3 regions of the Mesorhizobium sp. M5C.F.Ca.IN.020.29.1.1 genome follow, and region 2 is predicted to be linked to each of the others. Evidence: predicted binding sites of a transcription regulator. Region 2 holds the regulator's gene; each other region holds the start of a gene.

Region 1 (6,348 bases), on a different contig from region 2:
ATCGATGAGCGCTGGCGGCCGATCCTGGTCGCCATCCTGTTCGTGGCGCTTCTGGTGCCGCTGCTCATCCCGAAGGTGCCTCGCAAGGGTCTGAACGCAATTTTGTTCTTCGGGGCCCTGCCGATCGTTGCTTTCATCCTGCTGGTTGGCGGCGTGTTCGGCCTGCCGCATGTCGAAACCCCGCTATGGGGCGGGCTTCTGGTGACGCTCACCCTGTCCTTCGTCGGCATTGCCGTGTCGCTGCCGATCGGCATTGTGCTGGCGCTGGGGCGGCGATCGAAGATGCCGATCGTCAAGATGCTGTGCGTCATCTTCATCGAGACGGTGCGCGGCATCCCGCTGATCACCGTCCTGTTCATGGCCAGCGTCATGCTGCCGCTGTTCCTGCCGGCCGGCGTCACCTTCGACAAGTTCCTGAGGGCGCTGATCGGTGTCTCGCTGTTTGCCGCTGCCTATATGGCCGAAGTGGTGCGCGGCGGCCTGCAGGCGATCCCCAAGGGCCAGTATGAGGGTGCGGATTCGCTCGGCCTCGGCTACTGGCAGAAGATGGGCCTGATCGTGCTGCCGCAGGCGCTGAAGCTGGTCATTCCCGGCATCGTCAATACCTTCATCGGCATGTTCAAGGACACCAGCCTGGTCTCAATCATCTCGATGTTCGACCTGCTCGGCGTCGTCAAACAGAATTTTTCCGACGCCAACTGGGCAACGCCGCAGACGGCCAGGTCCGGCCTGGTGTTCGCTGCCTTCGTCTTCTGGATGTTTTGTTTCGGCATGTCGCGTTATTCGATGTTCACGGAACGCCGGCTCGATACCAGCTACAAACGCTAAGAACAAAAAAGGGGACCTTCCATGGCCACAGAAAATGCAGTCAGCGCGGAAGAGATCAAGGTCAATGCCGCCAAGATGCAGGTATCCACCACTGACGTCGCCATCGACATCATCGCTATGCACAAATGGTACGGCGAATTCCACGTGCTGAAGGATATCAATCTGAAGGTGATGCGCGGCGAGCGCATCGTCATTTGCGGCCCTTCTGGCTCCGGCAAATCGACGATGATCCGCTGCATCAACCGGCTGGAAGAGCACCAGAAGGGCAAGATCATCGTCGATGGCAAGGAATTGACCAACGACCTCAAGAAGATCGACGAAGTGCGCCGCGAGGTCGGCATGGTTTTCCAGCACTTCAACCTGTTCCCGCATTTGACCATCCTGGAAAACTGCACGCTGGCGCCGATCTGGGTGCGCAAGACGCCGAAGAAGCAGGCCGAGGAAATCGCCATGCACTTCCTCACGCGCGTCAAGATCCCGGAACAGGCCAACAAATATCCCGGCCAGCTTTCCGGCGGCCAGCAGCAGCGTGTCGCCATCGCCCGCTCGTTATGCATGAATCCGCGCATCATGCTGTTCGACGAGCCGACCTCTGCGCTCGATCCCGAAATGATCAAGGAAGTGCTGGAGACAATGGTCGGCCTCGCCGAAGAGGGCATGACCATGCTCTGCGTCACCCACGAGATGGGCTTTGCCCGCAAGGTCGCCAACCGGGTGATCTTCATGGATCAGGGCCAGATCGTCGAGCAGAACACGCCGGCCGAGTTCTTCGACAATCCGCGCCACGAGCGCACAAAACTGTTCCTGTCGCAGATCCTGCACTGATCGCTCTCACGCGAATCAAAAGAGCCCGGCCGAAATCCTGCCGGGCTCTTTTGCGTCTGGGCCGTCAGCCGGCGATTGCGCCCCGATTGCGAGGCCGTCCCTCATGAAAAAGCCGTCCCTCGTGAAAAAGCTTGGGCGTTTTTTCGCCATTCTGGTGGTGGCAAACGTGCTTGCCGTGGTTTTGGGCACGTTCATTCCACGGCCGCTCTTGCCGCCGGCCGCCGCCGATCCCGTAGCCACCAGGCACATCCTGGTGCTGAAAAATCTGATCCACACCGATATCGCCGTCCCGGTCGATGACGACGTGCGCAAGCGCTTCCATTTCCTGGTCGATGGCGGCATTCCGGACGACATGGCTGGGGTCCGCTACATCGTCTTCGGCTGGGGAGGCCGCGCCTTCTATCTGGAGACGCCGACCTGGTCGGAACTAAAGGCGGTGCCGGTGATGAAGGCGCTGACACTGGACGCATCGGTGATGCATATCGATGTCGCCGGCAACGTCGAGCCGCACCCCGACGTCGCCGGCTTCGACATCAGCGAGGAGCGTTTTGCGGCGCTGCTCGACTTCATCACCGCCAGTTTCCAGCAAGGGCCGAACGGTCCCATCCCAGTCGAGAATGCCGCCTATTCCAGTTCGACCGCTTCTACGAAGCCAACGGCCATTTCAACGCGCTGGTTGGCTGCAACACCTGGACAGCGGCGGCTCTGCGTATCGCCGGCCTGCGGACAGGCTGGTGGAATCCGCTGCCGGCCTCGCTCGACCTGTCGATGCGGATTTATAATTGATGCTTGGCACTAGTGTCCGACGGTTTCCGGTACCTGCCAGCCATAAAGCCAATCGAGATCGGCGGCGAGCCTTTCCGGAGAGCGCAATCTCAGAAACAGGTTGCGCGCGACCGCCACCGGCCCGGAAGCGTGCCAGGCGAGACGGTTGACAGCACCGCGGCGGGCGACCTTGGCGATGCGCGGGCGCCGCACCTTTTCCCAGGCGGCAAGGGCGCTCCAGGGATCGGCAGGCGAGGCGGCGACAAAACCGGCAAGGGTTGCGGCATCCTCGATCGCCATCGCCGCGCCTTGCGCCGCAAACGGCGTCATCGCATGCGCGGCGTCGCCGATCAGCGCGATGCCGGCGGGCGTTGTCCATGGCTGTGCCTGGTCGACCGTATGGATCGGCCATGCGGTCCACGGGCCGGCATCCTCGGCAAGCCGGGCCAGTGCTGCCGCGGTGCCACGCATCGCGCCGACGAGGATGTTGGGGTCGGCGTAACCCGACCAGCCCTCGGCGATGATCTCGCCCCTGGTGAAGGCGGCCAGGTTGAACGCCGTGCCGTTGCTGACCGGATAGGCGACGAGGTGAAAACCGGGATGCAGGAAGGCGGTCACGCAATTGGCGGCGCCGACCGCCGCAAGCGCTTCTCCCGCGACACTGTCTGCACTGATCGTAGCGCGCCAGGCAAGCTCGCCCGAAAACCGGCTTTTGGCCGCAAACCCGCCAAGAGCACGGATAGCCGACCACACGCCGTCGGCGCCGATCAGCAGAAAGCCGTCGGCTTCGACCGTCGTGCCGGCAATCTCGACTGTTGCCGTGGTATGGCGCGGTCCTGCGGCGATGCCGCCGACGCGCGCGCCGGTGACGAGACTGATGTCCGGCTGTTCGGCAAGGCGCGCCATGAGCGCGTCTTGCAGATCGGCCCGATGAGCGACGAGATAGGGCGCGTGCCAGCGCCTTTCGGCTTCTTCGCCAAGCGGCACCCGCGCCAGCTCGCGCAGTGTGGCGGCGTCCCTGAGCACGACCGCCTCCGGCCGCACCGCCGCCGGCAACAGCCGGTCGAGCACGCCGAGCTGGCGAAGGATGCGCGTTGCGTTGGGTGACAGCTGGATCCCGGCGCCGGCCGCTTCGAGGCGCGGCGCCTGTTCGAACAGCCGCACCAGATAGCCCTGTTCGGAAAATGCCAGCGCGGCGGTCAGTCCGGCGACGCCGGCTCCGGCGATAACGACCTGCCGGGACCGGGTGTCGTCCATGGGGATGGCGTGCGCGTCAGGCGGCCTGGTCGATATAGAGGCATCCGGCAGGCTGCGTTTCCGTCGCCTTCAGCTTTGGCGAATAGCGATAAAGCGTCGAGCAATAGGGGCAGACCTTTTCATTGTCGTCGCCCATGTCGAGAAACACATGCGGGTGGTCGAAAGGCGGGTTGGCGCCGGTGCACATGAATTCCTTGACGCCGATGTCGATCGCCGCATAGCCCGCATCGTTCTGGAAATGGGGAATGGAACCGCCTGCCATCGTCGTCTCCTACATGTGCCGCATGACCCCGGATCATGCGCAAATCAAAATTCCACCGCGTCCTTTGCGCGTCCAAGGGCGCGCCGCGCTGTAGCCTGATTGCATCTGGATCATAAGCTGTCTCTTTGCAAGATCGATGAAATCAAACTGTCGTAAAAGCCTGTCACAGGATAAGCTAAGCCGGTTAAGGCATGGCCCCGAAAACCGAATTCGGTTTCGCTGGGGATCATGCCTAGCTTAAGAGTGGTAGAGCGTCCTTTGCGCGTCCGGAAAGACGCGCGATGCTCTGGCCAGCGGGTGCGAAACGAGCAGGAACCATGAACGAACTAAAGCCGGTGCAGAGCGAATTCACCACTGTCGAGGTGGCGAGCCCCGAGGGCGGCAACCCGGACCGCTTCGTGAACCGCGAGTTTTCCTGGCTGCAATTCAACCGCCGCGTCCTCGAGGAATCGCTGAACGCCAATCATCCGCTGCTCGAGCGTGTCCGCTTCCTGTCGATTTCGGCCGCCAATCTCGACGAGTTCTTCATGGTCCGCGTCGCCGGTCTCGCCGGCCAGGTTCGCGAAGGCATCACGCTGAAGAGCCCGGACGGTCGCACCCCCGAACAACAGCTGGAACAGTTGCTGCGCGAAGTCGAGCGTCTGCAGGAGGACCAGCAGAAAAGCCTTTCCGCGCTGATGCTGCTGCTCGACAAGGAAGGCATCGAGAGCATCAGCCGCGATGGGCTGACCAAGGACGAGAAGGCCTGGCTCGAGGATCATTTCCAGGAGCAGGTGTTTCCGGTGCTCACACCGCTGTCGATCGACCCGGCGCATCCATTCCCGTTCATTCCCAATCTCGGCTTCTCGATGGCCCTGCAATTGCGCCATCGCAGGAATGGCGAGGAGATGAGCGCGCTGTTGCGTCTGCCGGTGGCGCTGAAACGCTTCATTCGCTTGCCCGACCGCAAGCGTCATGTCCGCTTCATTCCGCTGGAAGAAGCGGTCGGCCTCTATATCGGCAAGCTGTTCCCCGGCTACGAAGTCAAGGGCTCCGGCACGTTCCGCATCATCCGCGACAGTGACATCGAGGTCGAGGAGGAGTCCGAGGATCTCGTGCGCCTGTTCGAGACGGCGCTGAAGCGGCGCCGCCGTGGCTCGGTCATCCGCATCGAATTCGATAAGCTGATGCCGGCCGAACTGCGCGAGTTCGTCGCCGGCGAGCTTGGCGTCTCGTCGAGCCGCATCAGTGTGCTCACCGGTCCGCTGGCGCTCAGCCAAATTTCCGAGATCGTCGCCATCGCCCGCGACGACCTCAAATTCACGCCCTATAATCCGCGCTTTCCCGAGCGCATCCGCGAGCATGGCGGCGACTGTTTCGCCGCCATCCGCGAGAAGGACATCATCGTTCATCACCCCTACGAATCCTTCGACGTTGTGGTGCAGTTCCTGCGCCAGGCGATGGCCGACCCGGAAGTCGTGGCGATCAAGCAGACGCTCTATCGAACCTCGAACGACAGCCCGATCGTGCGCGCTTTGGTCGACGCGGCGGAGGCCGGCAAGTCGGTTACCGCGCTGGTCGAGCTCAAGGCGCGTTTCGACGAGGAAGCCAACATCCGCTGGGCGCGCGACCTCGAGCGCGCCGGCGTTCAGGTCGTGTTCGGCTTCCTCGAATTGAAGACACACGCGAAAATGTCGCTGGTGGTGCGGCGCGAGGACGGCAAGCTGCGCAACTATGTGCATCTCGGCACCGGCAACTACCATCCCGTCACCGCGCGCATCTACACCGACCTGTCCTTCTTCACCACCGCTCCGACGATCGCCCGCGACGTCGCCCAGCTGTTCAATTTCATCACCGGCTACGCCGAGCCGACCGATGAGATGCGGCTGGCTATCTCACCCTTCACGCTGAGAAGCCGGATTCTCAAGCATATTTCAGACGAGATTACCCATGCGCTGGAAGGCCGGCCGGCCCGCATCTGGATGAAGATGAATGCGCTGGTGGATCCGATCATCATCGACGCGCTTTATGACGCCAGCCGCGCCGGCGTCGAGATCGATCTTGTCGTGCGCGGCATCTGCTGTCTGAGGCCCCAGGTGCCGGGCCTGTCGGAAAACATAAGGGTCAAGTCGATCGTCGGCCGCTTCCTCGAACACAGCCGCATCTATTGTTTCGGCAACGGCCACGGACTGCCGTCGGACGGGGCGGTCGTCTACATCTCATCGGCCGATTTGATGCCGCGCAATCTCGACCGTCGCGTCGAAACCATGGTGCCGATCACCAATCCAACGGTGCATGAACAAGTCCTCGGCCAGATCATGCTGGGCAACATCATGGACAACCAGCAAAGTTTCGACGTATTGGCTGACGGAACCTCCCGGCGCGCCACGCTTGAGGAGGGCGAGGAACCGTTCAACGCGCAGGAATATTTC
Region 2 (6,348 bases):
GTGGTCATGGGTATCATGATCATTCCCTTCGTTTCCTCGCTTTCCGATGATGTGATCAACGCCGTTCCGCAATCCCTGAGAGACGGTTCCGCCGGCCTCGGCGCGACCAAGTCGGAAACCATCCGCAAGGTGGTCCTTCCTGCTGCCCTTCCGGGCATCGTTTCAGCGATGCTGCTTGCCGTCAGCCGCGCAATCGGCGAAACAATGATCGTGGTCATGGCGGCGGGCCTGGCGGCAAACCTCACGGCCAACCCGCTCGAAGCGGTCACAACCGTGACCGTGCAGATCGTGACGCTGCTGGTGGGCGACCAGGAGTTCGACAGCGCCAAGACGCTTGCAGCCTTCGCACTCGGCCTGGTGCTGTTCTGCATCACGCTTTCCCTCAACATCGTCGCGTTGCGCGTCGTCCAGAAATACCGAGAGCAATATGACTGATGCGATCTCGTCATTGGACGCCGTCGGACGGCCGGTCAGCATTCATACCGACGATGCCGCGAAGGCGCGGCTGAAGGGCCGCTACCGCACGGAAACGTGGTTCAAATGGCTTGGCGCCGCAGCTGTTGCGTTGGCCGGCTTGTTCCTTGTGCTGCTCCTGTCGACGATCGTCACGCAGGCGATTCCGGCGCTGCGGCAGAACTATGTGACGCTGCCGATCGATCTTTCGGCGGCCAAGGTCGACCCGGCGAAACTCGACGAAGTGAATTACGACGCCATCGCTCAGGAAGCGCTTACGGCAAAATTTCCGGATGTGACGAGCCGCCAGGACAAGCGCCTGCTGCGCGGACTGATTTCCACCGGCACAGGCGTGTTCCTGCGCAAGGATATTGCGGCTGATCCGGGGATGCTCGGAGGAACGGTGGACTATGCGGTTCCACTTGACGATTTTGCCGACCTCTATCTCAAGGGTCTGCTTGCCGACGTCGGTTCGGACGAAGCGATTTCGACAAGCGTCACGCCTTCGCAAACCAGCGGCGACATCGATTTGACCTTCGGCGACGATGCCATGCTGGCGCTGGCGCGCGGCCATGGTGCGGCCGAGGGCGAAAACGGCATGCTCACCCTGACGAGCGGCGCGTCGTCGCTGCTGGTCGCGTTCAATGGCGGCACGGTCAAGCTGACCGCGCTGTCACCTGCGGCCAACGGCATGGTGATCGCTAAGGGCACGGTGATCGAGGCGCTGGACAGCACGGCGCCCGCCGCGAGCGGCCAGGCATTCCTGCGCGTAATCGAGACGCCGGAAGCATCGCGAAAGATTTCGGACAAGATGATCGTCTGGCTCGACACGCTGAAGAGCGCCGGCCTGATCGAAAGCCGGTTCAACTCGATCTTCTTCTTCACCGGCGCAAGCCGCGAGCCGGAACTGGCCGGTGTCTGGGGCGCGGTCGTCGGATCGTTCCTGACCATGATCGTAACGCTGGCCATCGCCTTCCCGATCGGCGTTTCAGCGGCGATCTATCTTGAGGAATTTGCGCCCAAGAACCGGCTGACGACGATGATCGAAGTGAATATCAACAATCTGGCGGCGGTGCCTTCGATCGTCTTCGGCCTGCTTGGACTTGCCGTATTCCTGAATTTCTTCGGCATGCCGCGCTCCGCCCCGGTGGTCGGCGGCATGGTGCTGGCGCTGATGACCCTGCCGATCATCATTATCGCCTCGCGCGCTTCGCTGCGCGCGGTGCCACCGTCGATCCGCGAGGCGGCGCTTGGCATCGGAGCCTCCAAGGTTCAGACCGTATTCCATCACGTCCTGCCGCTGGCGATGCCGGGCATCATGACCGGCACCATTCTCGGAATGGCGCATGCGCTGGGCGAAACCGCGCCGTTGCTGATGATCGGCATGGTCGCCTTCATCGTCGACATTCCCGGCGGCTTTACCGATCCCGCGACGATCCTGCCGGTGCAGATATTCATGTGGGCGGATTTCCCGGAAGCTGGATTCCAGCAGAAGACTTCGGCGGCGATTTTGATTTTGCTGCTGTTTTTGGTCATCATGAACGCCATTGCAGTGATACTGCGCAGGCGCTTCGAGCGGCGCTGGTAAGGGGTAGAGGATATGAACATCATGACGGAAGCCGGCGTCGAACAGAAACTGAGCAGCGGAACCAATGCCCCTTCGATCAAGATGAAGGGCGAAAAGGTCTCTGTTCATTACGGTGAGAAGCGAGCTCTGTTCGACGTGGACCTCGATGTCCGCGAGAACCAGGTGACGGCGTTGATCGGCCCATCGGGCTGTGGCAAGTCGACCTTCCTGCGTTGCCTGAACCGAATGAACGACACGATCGATATCGCGCGGGTGAGCGGCAAGATAACGCTCGACGGCGAGGATGTTTACGACCCGAAAATCGATGTCGTCGAGCTGCGAGCTCGCGTCGGCATGGTATTCCAGAAGCCGAACCCGTTTCCGAAATCGATCTATGAAAACGTCGCCTACGGTCCGCGCATTCACGGCCTGGCCAGGAGCAAGTCCGAGTTGGACGGCATCGTTGAATCGAGCCTGAAGAAAGCCGGTCTGTTCAACGAGGTCAAGGATCGCCTGCTCGAGTCGGGCACCGGTCTCTCCGGCGGACAGCAGCAGCGCCTGTGCATCGCGCGCGCCATCGCCGTGTCGCCGGAAGTGATTCTGATGGACGAGCCCTGTTCGGCGCTGGATCCGATCGCCACCGCCCGCGTCGAGGAACTGATCGACGAACTGCGCCAGAACTACACGATCGTCATCGTCACCCACTCGATGCAGCAGGCAGCGCGCGTGTCGCAACGCACGGCGATGTTCCATCTCGGCTACCTGGTCGAGGAGGGCGCAACCGACAAGATGTTCACCAATCCCGACGACAAGCGCACCCAGGACTACATCACCGGCCGGTTCGGCTGAGCGGTCCGGCGGCGAATTTCGAACACGAGGACAGGATCATGGGTGAACACACCGTCGCATCTTTCGACGAGGAACTGGAGCACATCGACAGGCTGATCCGCGACATGGACGAGCTCGCCGCCGCGATGGTCGCAACCTCGATCCGCGCGTTGCTTGCGTCAGACAATGCGATGGCGCAGCGTGTCGTCTCGGACGACGCGATCATGGATGCGCGGCAGCGCGAACTCGACGACAGTGCGATCACGCTGATCGCCAAGCGGCAGCCGATGGCGCAAGATCTGCGCGCCGTGGTTGGCGCAATCCGCATGGCCGGTGATCTCGAGCGCATCGGCGATTTGGCCAAAAACATAGCCAAGCGGGTCAGCGCAGTCGGGCAGAGCACCACGCCGCGCAATCTGTCGCACGGTATCGACGGGATGGCGGATCTCGTTCTTGTGCAGCTCCGCGGGGTGGTTGAGCACTATGTGTCGCGCAATGCCGGCGCTTTGAAAGAACTGCGCGCCGACGATCAGAAGATCGACGTGAAATACACGGCGGTTTTCCGCGAACTCCTGACCTACATGATGGAGGATCCGCGCAACATCACCGCTTGCACCCATCTTCTGTTTTGCGCCAAGAATCTCGAACGCATCGGCGATCATGTCACCAACATAGCCGAAAACGCCTACTTTGTCGTGACCGGGCAGCAATTGCCGGCGGATCGCCCGAAGCTCGACGAAACGACGATGTCGGCGCCGGCGACATGACAGGAGTGACCGGCCGATGATCGCGCCGCGCATCATGGTGGTGGAGGATGAAGAGCCGCTGGGCGTCCTCCTCCGCTACAATCTGGAATCCGAAGGCTATCAGGTCGAGGTGGTGACGCGCGGCGACGAGGCCGAAATCCGGCTGCAGGAAAACGTGCCCGATCTTCTGGTGCTCGACTGGATGGTGCCGGCGGTTTCGGGCATCGAGCTTTGCCGGCGCCTTCGGGTGCGTCCCGAAACCGAGCGGCTGCCGATCATCATGCTGACCGCGCGCGGCGAGGAGAGCGACCGGGTGCGCGGCCTTTCCACCGGAGCCGACGACTATCTGGTCAAGCCGTTCTCGACACCGGAATTCATGGCCAGGGTCAAGGCGCTGCTGCGCCGCGCCAAGCCGGAAGTACTGTCCAGCGTGCTGAAGGTCGGCGACATCATGCTCGATCGCGAATCGCACAGGGTCTATCGCAAGAAGAGCGAGATCCGGCTCGGGCCGACCGAATTCCGGCTGCTCGAATTCATGATGCGGCACCCGGGTCGGGTCTTCTCGCGCAGCCAGTTGCTCGACAATGTCTGGGGCGAGACGATCTACATCGACGAGCGCACGGTGGACGTCCATGTCGGCCGGTTGCGCAAGGCGGTCAACAATGGTCGCATGCCCGATGTCATCCGCACCATCCGCGGCGCGGGCTATGCGATCAGGGAAGACTAGGGATGTGCTGATATCCAGGTGGTGCCGGCCTGCGAACGCCGGCTTCCTGGGCTTCCGGTGCTCACGTACCCAAAAGTACGCTCCGCTCCGGTTCTCGGAACCCACCATTCTCGACTCGGCCTGACCTGAATCTCAACACACCCCAAGTCGCGATCCGGGATCCTCCCTTCGAGTTCAAGCCACGTTCTTTCCGACCGAGCCGGCTCGTGCCTGGATGCTCGGCGCGAAGATCTCTTGGTCGACGAAGCTCAGCGCCCGCATGGCGCAGCCTTCTCGGATCAGCGGCAGTTCGTTCGGCTCGGTGTCGAAGGAAATCGAACCCGAATGCTGGCCGCCCGCGGTCTGGGCGATGGCCTCGCGCAGGGCCGGCTCGATCAGGTCGAAGGCGGCAGCGCTGGCACCGACCATGGCGACCGGCGCCGGATCGATCAGCGCGAACAGGCTGCCGAGCCCGAAGCCGAGCGCCTCGCCGGCCTTGCGGTAGGCTTCGCGCTCCGGTCCGTCCGTCTCGCGCGCCCGGGCCGCCAGTGCCCGCATCTCGGCGTCGCTGACATCGGCGACCGGCTCGGCGTTCTCGCTCAATTGCCTCGCGTTGCGCCAGATAGCGTAGTTGCCGGCATAAGCCTCGACGCAACCGCGCCGCCCGCAGCGGCAAAGCGCGCCGCCCGGCCGATGAATCATGTGGCCGAATTCGCCGCCTGAGGAATGGGTGCCGGTGAACAGCTCGCCCTTGAGCACCAGCCCCATACCGATGCCATGCGAGAGCAGGATGGCGATGAAATCGTCGCGGTAGCGATCCGGGTCGCGCCAGCGCAGCGCCACGGCCATCATGTTGCAGTCGTTCTCCATAATGGCCGGGATGCCGAACTCGCGTTCCAGAATGTCGGCGAAGGCGATGTTCGTCTGCGGCGTGATCGGCGACCACAACATGGCGCGCGCATGGGAATCGGTAATACCCTGGATCGCCAGCGCGATGCGGGCGACGCTTTGGACGTCGAGGTCGGGGTCTTCGAGCCGGCGCCGGACTATGGCGACACATTCGTCGATCAGCTCGTCGCGCGACATGGTCAGCGTGTCCAGCCGGCGCTGTTCCTCGGCGACCACTTGTCCGGCATAGTCGATGACAGCGACCGACAGCGAATTCAGCGACAACACGACGGCCAATACCGCAGCGGCTTCCGGATTGAGGCTGAGGCCAACCTGCGGCCGGCCACGTTTCAGCGAAACGGTCTCACTCGCCTTGCTCTCGGCCAGGATGCCTTCGTGGATCAGGTCGGAAGAGATCGCCGATATGGTCGAATGGCTGAGGCCGGTGGTTGCGGCGATCTCGGTCCGTGACGGCTGGCCTGCGCGCCGTACGGCCGAAATAACCATCGCCCGGTTGCGCCGGCGCAAATCGTCATGGCGGATCCCAACCGACATTGTTTTGCTTCCTACCCTGTTGCCGCGGCCGCTCATGAATCGGAAGCCGTCAGGCCGACAAATACTGGCAGAAGCAGAAGGACCTGTCATTGTTTATTCCGAGGCTCGAAAAAAGCCAACAGGACACCAAAATTCCATCAGAATTCATGTTGACAGTGCTTCGGCGTTGGATCAGTATTTTTTCGAGGCTCGAAAAAAAGAGCTTTTGTGCAGGCCTTTGGGCCAGTTGGTCGCGCCGTACGCGGCGCAGGAGGAATATCATGAAGAGATTCACAGCCGCCATTCTGGCGGGGGTCGCCATGTCGCTACCGCTCGCGTCGGTCGCACAGGCGAAGGACAAGGTCATCGGTGTTTCGTGGTCGAACTTCCAGGAAGAGCGCTGGAAGACTGACGAAGCCGCCATGAAGTCGGCGATCGAGGCCGCCGGCGACAAGTATATTTCAGCCGATGCACAGTCCAATCCCGGCAAGCAGCTGACCGACGTCGAGAGCCTGATCTCGCAGGGCGCCAACGCGCTGATCATCCTCGCGCAGGATGCCTCGGCCATCGGGCCGGCGGTGCAGAAGGCGCTGGACGAAGGCATTCCGGTCGTCGGCTATGACCGG
Region 3 (6,348 bases), on a different contig from region 2:
CTGGCAGGGATCGTTCTTCTGACCGAGCAGGTGGCCGGCAGCATCGAGAATGGGCTCGAGTTTCTTCAAGTTACTCAGGCGGACGCAATCGTGGGCTTCTTCGTCGCTGCGCTGGTGCTTATGCCGGAGGCGGTGTCGGCGGTTCGGGCAGCGCTCAATAACGAACTTCAGCGAGGACTGAATGTCGCTCTCGGCTCTGCCTGCGCCACAATCGGCCTGACAATCCCGGCAATCGGTGCGGCGAGCCTGCTCACCGGACGAAGCCTGACTCTTGGTCTGGGCCCGGGGGATACCGTGCTTCTCATCCTCGCGCTTGCCATCAGCATCGTGAGCTTTGGGACGGGCCGAACAACGATGCTGACGGGGCTTGTTCATCTCGTCGTGTTTGTCGCCTATCTGTTCCTTATCTTCGTGCCGTAGAGCGCGGGCCGTGTCGTGTCGATTTGCGCGCAAATGGCTAGCCTGCAATCACTGGACCTTCGAGCGCAAGCGATCCGTCACGAACTCCATCAACACCACGATGGTGAAGATCACGAAAATGATGGTCGAGGCATTCTTGTATTGGAAAAGATCGAACGCGACCTTCAGCTCCTGGCCGATGCCACCGGCTCCAACGAGGCCGAGAACAACGGACGAGCGCACTGCCTTTTCAAGCGCAAAGAGCGTGGTGTTTGTCAGGGACGGCATAGCGTCGGGCAGAACTGCCCCGCAGAGGACAGAGAACCGACTGGCCCCGATTGCAAACAGCGCTTCCTGAGGTCTTTCGTCGGCATCCTCCATCGCCTCGGCGAAGAAGCGCCCGCAAAAACCGATCGTATCGACGACGATGGTCATGGTTCCAGCAACCGCCCCGAGACCAACGGCTGACACGAAAAGAAGTGCCCAGACCAAATCTGGAACGGTCCTAAACAATGAGACCAGGATCCTGGAGATATGCCGGAACGGGCCGAGCGGGGTTATGTCCTTGGCCGTGAGCCAGGCAAATGGCAAGCTGAGGACGACACCTATTGCTGTCCCCACGACCGCTATCTGAAACGTTTCGATCATGCGCCAGAAAACCCGCAGGAGGAACCCTGGCTCGACATTTGGGGGTATCATGCGGCCGACGAGCCGGGCCATGCGGGGCACTCCCCCTGCCAGCTGTTCCGGCGAAGGTGCGACCTGCCCGGCGGAAACGATCACGAGAGCGGCCAAAGCGACGGCAAAGCTGAAAGTGAGGGGCGAGATCGATGGAATCCGGCTCGGCGAAAGGCGGTCATGCATCGAAGACGTCTTTCAAATCAGCGCGGGTGACATGCGCCGTCGGCCGGTCGAAGAAGACCTTGCCCGCCTTGAGCGCTATCAAGCGATCGGAGTAGTCGAGAGCATGTTCCATGTCGTGCGTGGTGTAGACCAAGGTGATCGCTTGTTCCTGGGTGAGCTCGGAGAAAACTCGCATCACATCATGTCCAGCCGCAGGATCGAGACTTGCCGCCGGTTCGTCTGCTATCAAAAGCTTCGGACGCCGGATCAACGCACGGGCAATCGCCACCCGCTGCGCCTGCCCTCCAGAAAGCGCGTCGGCGCGGGCGCCTGCCTTGCCGAGAAGCCGCACGTCGGCGAGCGCCTGCATTGCTTCCTCGCGCCAGTGTTGCTTTGCGATGGAATGGTGCCAGCCGCGCCAGCCGCCGGGCAGCCCGAGCTTGCCCTGCAAAACGTTTGTAAGAACGGATTGGCGGCTAACCAGTCCGTGATGCTGGAAGACAAATCCGATCTGCCTGCGTATGCGCCGCAGCTGGGCGACGGACGGCGCCGAGCGGAAGCTCTCGCCGAGGGTGACGACCTCGCCACCGCTCGACGGTAAAAGACCGATGAGGCATTTGAGCAGGGTGGATTTTCCAGCACCGTTCGAGCCAATCAGGGCAACCCGTTCGCGCGATGCTATGGTGAGGCCAATACTGGAGAAAACAACCTTTCCGTTCGCATAGCTCTTCGCAAGATCGTGCGCGGCAATGATTGCTGTCATAGTGACCTCTTGGCCCAGACGGGACTACGAAATAGACCGGCGGTTAACCGCCGGCCTTTGCGATGAAAAGGAGCAAGCCTCAGTTTACGAAGTCGGTGAGGGTCTCGATTCCGATCGTGCGGTACATCGAGCGGACATAGTCGTAGTCCGAGTCCCTGACATCAGTCAGAAAGAAACCGCCCTTGAATTTCTGGTTGTCCTCGCCTGTCAGGATCGCTTTCATCAGCTCGTTGCCATTCTTCGCAAAGGCATCGCGGACCTGACGAACACGTCGTCTGAAATGTCCTTACGGGCGACAAGAATGTCGTTCGGCAGATCGCGGCCCCGTGCGATTACCGAGAAGGCAGTGTCGGGGAACGCTTCCCGGACCGAGTTCAGATAACCGAAATTCAAGCCGATAGCGGCGATGTCGCCGCGGATGAGAGCCTCAGCCGCGATATTGCGCGATATGATCACTGGCTCGTAATCGGTGGCATATTTCAGGTTGAAATCGGCCAGCGCCTGCGCGGGGCCGAGGTGCTGGGAGGTCGAGCCTACCGAGCCGAATGCAATCTTCTTGCCCTTCAAGTCTTCAATCGAGCGGATCGGTCCATTCGCCAGTACGGCGATCTGAGCGAAATAATCGGGGCGCTGCCAGGCAACAACAATCTTCGGCTGGCTTAATTCCTTCATGACCACGTATTCAGCAGGACCGGTCAGGACGAGATCGACCTGCCCGGAATTCATGGCCTCGACGGCGGTGGTCCGCGAGCTGACCGGAAACAGCTCGATATCCAGGCCGGTCGCCTCTTCAAGAGCGGTCTGGAAAGCGCCGAATTCCTGCTGAAGAGCCTCCAGTCCCTCCATGTCGGTTACCGCGAATTTCACCGGCTCCGCAAAAGCTGGAAGAGCGGAGGCAAGCGTCAGCGCGAGTGCGGTTGCGATGGTGCGGATCATCATTTTTCCTTTGCTGTATAGACAGGAAACTGTTACCCGCTAATCCGTATACGCAGCAGATGACGTGCTCGTGACATTTCGTCGGCGCCACCGGCAGGCTTTGCTTTTAGAGGGATACAGTGAACTGGCACATCCAGGGTGGTCGCATCCTTACCGACCGGGGACTTGAAACCGCGGACCTGAGCATTGCCGGCGGGATACTGTCAGAGATCCAAGCGGCCCATGCGTCCATAATCGATGCCGATGGTCTGCTCGTGCTTCCGGGGATCGTCGATATCCACGGCGACGGCTTCGAGCGGCAAATCATGCCGCGGCCGGGTGTCCGCTTCGACACGGCGCTGGCGTTGAAAGATACGGACCGCCAGCTTGTCGCCAATGGAGTAACCACAGCCTTTCACGGCGTCACGGTGTCATGGGAGCCCGGACTTCGCTCGCTCGAAGCCGCCAAGCAACTGATCGGCGCGCTCTGCGATCTCCGCGATACTCTTAGCTGCGATACGCGTGTGCATCTGCGCTGGGAGACCTTCGCACTTGATCAGATGGCGCAGGTCATACAATGGCTCTCTCTTTGGCCGCGACCGATCATTGCTCTCAACGACCATACGACCGGGTCGGTATTGAACGGCACGATCGCCCGCAAGATCGGCCAGATGGCGGAACGGTCCGGCTTGAGCCGTGAGCAGTATATGGCGTTGCTCGATCAGATTTGGTCCCGCCGGGCCGACGTAGCGATCGCGATCGGGAAGCTGGCCGCGACTGCACGGGCCAATGGCAATGTGCTTCTTGCCCATGACGAAGCGTCTCCCGAAGAACGTATGTATTTCCGCGGTCTCGGTGCAAAGGCTTCGGAATTTCCACTGACGCTCGAAACGGCGAAAGCCGCGCGGCAAATGGGCGAGGATGTGATCCTCGGCGCGCCCAATGTCGTGCGCGGCGGCAGCCATAATGGAGCGCTGAATGCCACCGAGGCCATCAGAGCCGGGCTCTGCACGGTGCTGACCAGTGACTACCACTATCCCTCGCCTCTGCATGCGGCCTTCAGGCTGTCTTCTCCGGGGGCCAGCGATTTCCCCATGATCTGGAATCTGGTCTCGGCAAATCCGGCCCGGGTAGCCGGCCTTGACGATCGCGGATTGCTTGTTGCCGGCCGCCGAGCGGATCTGATCCTCGTCGATGCCGGCGATCCGGAGCATCCGCGTGTGGTGGCCACCATGGTTCACGGACAAATTGTCTATTCCTCTGGACTCTCGCGTAAACCGACGGTCGGCACACCGATCGCCGGTGAATAAGGCTTCATGAACCAGAATACGAAAATCCCAACACCACACGAGCGCAGCGTCAATCGTCTCCTGGCCTTTGACGGGCTGGTCTTTCGGCCACGCAGCGATTCGCCGATCTGGCAGCAGATCTACGATCACATCTTAGATCTGATCGAGAGCGGCTGTCTTCCGCCGGGCAGCCAACTTCCCGGAGAAACGCATCTGGCGGAGAAACTCGCGGTCACCCGCATTACACTTCGCCGGGCGCTGCAGCAGTTACAGCATGAGGGCCACCTCACCGCTCGCAAGGGCGTCGGTATCTTCGTGCGAAACCTACCCTCGACATTCACGGTTCGCGACGGACAGCGCTTTCTCGACAATTTCGAAGCTCATGGCCAGAAAATCGGCACCAAGACGCTGCTGATCGTCCGGGAACCAGCAGAACCGGCCGCGGCGGAGCGGTTGCGTCTCGCACCTGATGCCGCCATTATCCGGCTGTGCCGGATCAGAACGTCCGATAAGCAGCCGGTTTACGTCAATACCAAGGTCTTTCCAGCCAATCTCTTTCCTGATTTCGAGCAGACGTACGACGTGCGTCAGTCGGTGACCGATGTTTTCCGCGCGCATGGCATCGAGAATTACCGGCGGGCCGAGACGCGCATCAGTGGCGGCTTTGCGTCCCCTGATGAAGCCGGAATCCTGCGGCTGACACCCGGAACACCAGTATTCCGCATCAATGCCGTCAACGAGGACCGCAACGGCATACCAATCGAATGGACCCGCGGCTGCTGGCCGCTGACGTCTGTCGAGTTCGTGTTCTGATCCTGGCGCGATGGCGCGGTCAACATGGTCTTCGCCTCAGCCCATGGTTCCTGGGGCGCAGCGATCAGCACGACCAGTTCATGATGTCGGTCGGCCAATAGGTCGGCTTTAGACGGACCCCACAAGCCGGTCGAGAAAAGGCCGCTGGCCAATAAGCATCTTTTCCCGGGCCATATCGACGCCGAACCACCCTGCGCGATCGATCTCCGGAAAGAACTGTATGCGGCCGCTGCGCGGTGGCCATTCCATCTCGAACATGTTGCTCCGCAAAGTGCCGGCGTCGAAATCGCATTCGACGCCGAAGGCTGTAATAAGCTTGCCGCCGCGCTGGCGCAGCTCCCCCAACGCAAGCAGTGCTCCCTCGAGCTCCCAGCCGGTTTCCTCCACGAATTCGCGACGTGCCGCAGCTTCCGGCTGTTCGTCATCACCATACTCGCCCTTTGCAATCGACCATGCGCCAAGATCGCGGCTTTGCCAGAACGGCCCGCCCGGATGAACAAGCAACACCTGCAGTTCGTTGCTCGATCTGCGGTAAGGCAGGATGCCCGCACTTCTTTTCGCCATGGCCTCAAGCCTCTGCCATGCAGCATGCCGCAACAACGACAAAGCAGTTGCCGGCTTAGCACAGCAGACGCCGTGCCAACGCCAAGCGCTGGAAAGCACGTCGCCAAAAATGGCTGTTCGACAACCCGCTCGGTTCGATTTCGACCAGGCACGCCTAGTCTGTTCACCGATCTGCACGAACCGCGCGCTGCCGGCGATCTCGACGAAACGTCCGATATGGTCGGGCCGATCGGTTGGATTAGCTACCGGCTCGCCGAGCGCGAAAGAGAAGCTTCCGTTTGTTCGGCATTACTCAAGAATTCGTCGCGTTCGGCTATCCACAGATCCGCATAGTCGACATTCTGCCACTCGGCAAACCACGGACCACCGCTTGTATAGTGGACCGCCTTAGGTGTGCCATGCGTCGGCTTTTCGTTCCAACCTTCAAGCCAGTTCCACTCTACTGGCAGCGAGCCCAGGTCCTCATCGGCGACCCACTGCATTCGATGGAGGTAGGCACCACTTTCGCGGTTCACGACCTCTGGCGTAAGCGATTTAACCGAAGGGTGCGCGCAGTTGAACAGCATCAGCGAGGACCAGTTTTTTCGTGGGTAGGATGTCTGGACCACGCCGTCCATCTTGGTAGTGGCCTTCGGCGTATAATCATGCTGGACGCAATAGACCGCCTTGTTCGACTTCGTGTATTTCAGCAAACCTGCGACGTCACCGAGCCACAGGAAGTCGCAATCGCAGAACAAAGCCCAACCCGTGTAGTCGGCGAGA

The links. The regulator PhoB, encoded in region 2, activates phosphate uptake and scavenging genes when phosphate is short. The targets are predictions, from matches to a motif close to TGTCATNNANCTGTCAT.
Region 1: EOA85_RS11885 (RNA degradosome polyphosphate kinase) is a predicted target of PhoB. The motif match lies at 4,075-4,091, and genes of this name have one in related genera.
Region 3: EOA85_RS09710 (PhnD/SsuA/transferrin family substrate-binding protein) is a predicted target of PhoB. The motif match lies at 3,001-3,017, and genes of this name have one in related genera.

Annotation. Positions count from the first base shown of each region.
Region 1 is NZ_RZSW01000111.1:3,187-9,534, reverse strand. Features, by position in the region: gene EOA85_RS11910 (amino acid ABC transporter permease) at 1-828, shown strand, start outside; gene EOA85_RS11905 (amino acid ABC transporter ATP-binding protein) at 850-1,653, shown strand; partial or broken gene EOA85_RS11900 (TIGR02117 family protein) at 1,757-2,439, shown strand; gene EOA85_RS11895 (FAD-dependent monooxygenase) at 2,449-3,675, opposite strand; gene EOA85_RS11890 (zinc-finger domain-containing protein) at 3,692-3,937, opposite strand; gene EOA85_RS11885 (RNA degradosome polyphosphate kinase) at 4,255-6,348, shown strand, end outside.
Region 2 is NZ_RZSW01000094.1:4,791-11,138, reverse strand. Features, by position in the region: gene pstC (phosphate ABC transporter permease subunit PstC) at 1-435, shown strand, start outside; gene pstA (phosphate ABC transporter permease PstA) at 428-2,041, shown strand; gene pstB (phosphate ABC transporter ATP-binding protein PstB) at 2,054-2,869, shown strand; gene phoU (phosphate signaling complex protein PhoU) at 2,908-3,615, shown strand; gene phoB (phosphate regulon transcriptional regulator PhoB) at 3,632-4,321, shown strand; gene EOA85_RS10480 (ROK family protein) at 4,496-5,743, opposite strand; gene xylF (D-xylose ABC transporter substrate-binding protein) at 6,004-6,348, shown strand, end outside.
Region 3 is NZ_RZSW01000083.1:6,198-12,545, forward strand. Features, by position in the region: gene EOA85_RS09695 (ionic transporter) at 1-420, shown strand, start outside; gene phnE (phosphonate ABC transporter, permease protein PhnE) at 469-1,263, opposite strand; gene EOA85_RS09705 (ATP-binding cassette domain-containing protein) at 1,256-2,005, opposite strand; gene EOA85_RS38825 (hypothetical protein) at 2,085-2,228, opposite strand; gene EOA85_RS09710 (PhnD/SsuA/transferrin family substrate-binding protein) at 2,228-2,944, opposite strand; gene EOA85_RS09715 (alpha-D-ribose 1-methylphosphonate 5-triphosphate diphosphatase) at 3,061-4,230, shown strand; gene phnF (phosphonate metabolism transcriptional regulator PhnF) at 4,237-5,022, shown strand; gene EOA85_RS09725 (NUDIX domain-containing protein) at 5,131-5,586, opposite strand; gene EOA85_RS09730 (glycosyltransferase) at 5,829-6,348, opposite strand, start outside.